2 regions of the Micromonospora arida genome follow, and region 2 is predicted to be linked to the other one. Evidence: riboswitches for the same ligand, from Rfam matches in the RefSeq annotation. Region 2 holds a riboswitch; the other holds the start of a gene.

Region 1 (2,193 bases), on a different contig from region 2:
CGTCCGGGCCGAGCGCGTCGCGCAGGGCGAGCACCACCGCGTGCGGGCCGCCGCTGACGAAGCCCAGCGGACGCAGCGAGGCGTGCACCAGCATCGTCGCGCCGGGCCGTACGCCCAGCACGCGCAGCTGCGCGGCGATCGAGCGACGGCTGCCCGGCCCTCTGGCGTCCGTCGTCACGATGGCTCTCCCCCGGTGACCCGCACGACTCAGGCCGTTCCGCCGGCTCGGGCCAGGATCGCCTCGGCGAGCGGGGCCGGCGCCGCGTCCGGGATCCAGTGACTCACCCCGGGCAGCTGAACGAAGCGGTAGTCCCCGGTGACGTTCTGCGCGCACGCCTCGGCGGCGGTCCGGCCGATGGCGATGTCCCGGTCACTCCAGACGTACGTGGTGGGCACCGCGACCGGGCCGACGGCGGCCAGGTCGGCGCGGGACATCGCCCGGTACCAGTTCAGCGCGGCCGTGAGCGCACCCGGCTCGCGCATCGGGTCGGCGTACCGGTTCGCGTCGCCCACCCCGCCGAGCATCTTGCGCAGCGCCGTCGCGTTGAACGCCAGCAGCACCTTCTCCGCCTTGTCCGGCTTACGGAACAGCGCGATGTACGACGACCGGGCCTTCTGTTGGCTGTCGTTGGCCAGGGCGTGCGCCATGGCCGCCGGATGCGGTACGGACACCGCGGTCAGCGTGTGCACCCGCTCGGGGTGCCCGGCGGCGACCGCCCAGGCCACGATCGCGCCCCAGTCGTGGCCGACCAGGTGCACGGCATCCAACCCGAGGGCGTCGAGCACCGCCACCACATCGGCGACCAGTTCGGGGATCCGGTAGTCGGCCACCGCCGTGGGTCGGGCGCCGGGTGAGTAACCGCGCTGGTCCAGCGCGTACGTGCGCAGCCCACCCGCGTGCAGCGCCGGCACCACGTCGTCCCACTCGCCACTGTGCTGAGGGAAACCGTGCAGCAACAGGACGGGTACGCCGTCCGTCGGACCGCCGACAGTCACCTCGAATGTGAAGCCTCGCGCGTCAACCCGCATGATCGGAAGCGTACCCAGCCGGCGGTCGGCCGGTCGCTCCCGCAGGTCAGGCGGATGCCCTGCTGGGCCCGCGACCGTGGTCGGTGTTAGCGTCAGCGAGACAACTTCATATCCGACAGGGGAGCGCACAGCGCTGAGAGTGCGGGCACGCCCGCAGACCCTCGAACCTGATCTGGGTAATGCCAGCGCAGGGAGTTCGGTCGACCTCCAGCCGCGCCGCAGTCCGGTGCCACCGGACGCGGCGTGCGTCTTCTCCTGGTTCGCACTCACGAACTGGGAGCAACACATGAAATCCACCCCCGACACACACCGTTGGCGCACCATCGACATCGTGGTCGCCTCGGTGATCGCGGTCGCCTTCGGCGTCATCTTCTGGGCCTGGGGCCTGGTCTGGAGCGCCACCGAGGGCGCGTTCGCCTTCTTCCCGCCGGCGCAGACGCTGCTCTACGGCGTCTGGCTGATGCCGGCGGTGATCGGTGGGCTGGTCATCCGCAAGCCCGGCGCCGCGCTCTACTGCGAGACCGTGGCCGCGGTCCTGTCCGCGCTGCTGGGCAGCCAGTGGGCCGGCACGGTGATCCCGCAGGGCATCGTGCAGGGCATCGGCGCCGAGCTGGCCTTCGCCGCCTTCCGGTACCGGTCGTTCCGGCTGCCGACCGCGGTGTTCGCGGGCGCGCTGACCGGCCTCAGCGCCGCGCTGTTCGACTTCTTCGTCTGGAACGTCGACTACGCGCTGACCGACTACCGCATCCCGTACGCGCTGCTCACCATCGTCAGCGCCACCGTGATCGCCGGCCTGGGCGGCTGGCTGCTCACGAAGGCCCTGGCCAACACCGGCGTCCTGGACCGCTTCCCCGCAGGCCGAAACCGAGCCCTGATCTAACCCACACCCACTCGCGTCGATCATGAGGTTGACGGGCGGATGGATCTTCATAACCACCGTCAACCTCATGATCGACCGTGCAGGGTGGGGTGGGGTGGGGGGCGGTTGGGTGGTTGGAGGGGTGGGTTGGTGGGCGGGGTACTGCTGCGGGGGTTCGGGTGGCGGCACGCTGGGCGGCGCGCCTGGGCCGTTCGGGGCGTTGATCTGCGGGTTGAGGCTGGGGAGCGGGTTTTGCTTCTCGGGCCCTCCGGGGCCGGCAAGAGCACCCTGCTCAGCGCCCTGGC
Region 2 (2,193 bases):
CTCGACCGTCGCGCCGAGCACGACCTCACCGTCGGCGCGGGGCACCAGGTAGACGTGCTCGCCGTCGGCGTACCCCCGGATCACGTGCCGGAAGCCCGGCGCGACGCCGTCGGGCGCGCGGAGCCGGAGGACCTGGCCCTTCACCGGCCGCACGGGCAGGCCGGTGAGCGCGGCGGCCCCGCAGCCGGCGGCGACCACGGTGACCTGCCCGTCCACATCGGACAAGGACCGGACCGGCTGCGGCACGAGCACCGCGCCGGCCCGCTGCGCGGCCGTGCGCAGCGCCGGCACCAGCAGGCGGGGGTCGACCTGATGGTCGGTGGGCGCGAGCGCACCGCCGCGCACCCGCGGGGCGAGCGCCGGTTCGCGGTCGCGCAGCTCGCTGGGGCGCAGCGGCGTCACGGGCAGACCCAACCCCTGCTGGTACGCCCACAGCCGGCGCGCCTCGGCCAGGTCGTCGCCGGTGAGCCCGACCATCAGCGTGCCCTCGGCCCGGTAGCCGATCTCGACTCCGGTCGTCTCGGTCAACTCGGCGGCGAACGCCGGCCAGCGGGCGGCGGACGCCAGCAGCAACCCGGTCAGCTGCCGCTCACCGAAGTACGCCTCGGCGACCGGGGAGAGCATGCCGGCGGCCACCGCCGACGCCCCCGAGCCGGGCGCCGGATCGTGCACCACCACCCGCAGCCCACGCGCGGCGCAACGCCAGGCGATCGCCAGCCCGATCGGCCCCGCCCCCACCACTGCCACGTCCGGCCGGACCCGGTCGCTCGACGGCGGTGACGGGGACCGGCCGGTCAGCACGTCAGGGCCTCGATCAGCTCGGCGGTGGCCCGTGCCGGGTCGGCTGCGGTGGAGACCGCACCGACCACCGCCACCCCGTACGCCCCGGCGGCCCGCAGCGCCGGCACCCGGGCGGCGGTCACTCCGCCGATCGCGATGACCGGAACGTCGACGGCGTCGACGACGGCGCGTACCCCGGCGGGCCCGATGGGGTCCGGTAGGCCGGTCTTGGTGCTGGTGGTGTGACACGGCCCGACGCCCAGGTAGCTGGCGCCCGCCGCGACTGCCTCGCGCGCCGGGCCCGGCGCGCGGGCCGTGGCGCCCAGCACACCGGTGGGGCCGAGCACCCGGCGGGCGGCGGCGACCGGCAGGTCGTCGGCGCCGACGTGCCCACCGGCGGCGCCCACCGCCAGCGCCACGTGCAACCGGTCGTTGACCAGGCAGGTCGCCCGGTACGGCGCGCAGAGCGCGAGCACCCGCCGGGTCAGGTCGTACGCCTCGCGGTCGGTGGCGGAATCCTCGACCCGGACCTGTACCACCAGGTCGGCATGGGCCACGGTGAGGGCGGCGCGAACCACGGCAAGTGGGTCGCGACCCGGTCGGGTGTCGGTGATGAGATGCAATCGCCCCAGGGACGGCACGGCAACGCTCCTCCCTGCGCCGGCATTACCCGGATCAGGTTCGACGGTCGGGGGCTGTCAGCCCCCCTCTCAGCCCGGTACACCGGGCTCCCGTGGGTTACTTGCGTGTCACCGTACGACAGATCCGCCGGCCTGCCAAGGCGCGGGGTCGGCGGTGGCCGACCGGCCGGGCCGCGTCAAAACGAGCGAGATCCAATGGGGCACTTCATACGGTCCTGTTCGGAATGTCGCCCCCCGTTGCAGAACCGTTACCCGTCCGCATCTTGCCCGACATCGAGAGAGCCGAATTAATTTGTTCAGCGATTCGACAAAATGTCGGTGGGGGCACCCTGGCACGGTGTGACCACCGGCTCCATCAGGGACGGCCTTCGGCGAGCCGACTCCCGCGAGCTCTGTCACTACGACACAGGAGGCGGCGTGTCCCGTTCTCGTCGTGCCCGTACACCCATCACCGCAACCCTGATCTCCCTGGCCATGGCCTCGACCACCCTGTTCGGCGCGCCCGCGCAGGCGGCCGCCCAGGTTCCCCCACGGGATGCGAAAGCCGCAGCCCCGGTCAGCCAGGTGGCGCCGAAGGCGCCAAAGGCCGCGGCCGATCCCTTCTCCGTCCTCGTCTTCTCCAAGACCGCCGGCTTCCGGCACGACTCCATCCCCACCGGCGTCGCCGCCATCCAGCAACTCGGCGTCGCCAACGGATTCACAGTGGACAACTCCGAGGACGGCGCCGCATTCAACGACGCCAACCTGGCGAAGTACAAGGCGGTGATCTGGC

What was found. Region 2 has a riboswitch for thiamine pyrophosphate ahead of thiE (thiamine phosphate synthase). Riboswitches for the same ligand answer to the same signal wherever they lie in the genome.
Region 1: it holds a riboswitch for thiamine pyrophosphate, as region 2 does, so the genes downstream of both, ACFYP0_RS13790 (ECF transporter S component) here and thiE (thiamine phosphate synthase) in region 2, are expected to answer to the same signal.

The regions. Positions count from the first base shown of each region.
Region 1 covers NZ_JBIALC010000003.1:553,531-555,723, forward strand. The annotation lists gene ACFYP0_RS13780 (aminoglycoside N(3)-acetyltransferase) at 1-178, opposite strand, end outside; gene ACFYP0_RS13785 (alpha/beta fold hydrolase) at 208-1,029, opposite strand; TPP riboswitch at 1,137-1,241, shown strand; gene ACFYP0_RS13790 (ECF transporter S component) at 1,316-1,909, shown strand; gene ACFYP0_RS13795 (ABC transporter ATP-binding protein) at 2,039-2,193, shown strand, end outside.
Region 2 covers NZ_JBIALC010000008.1:245,814-248,006, forward strand. The annotation lists gene thiO (glycine oxidase ThiO) at 1-801, opposite strand, end outside; gene thiE (thiamine phosphate synthase) at 795-1,421, opposite strand; TPP riboswitch at 1,416-1,525, opposite strand; gene ACFYP0_RS23780 (ThuA domain-containing protein) at 1,839-2,193, shown strand, end outside.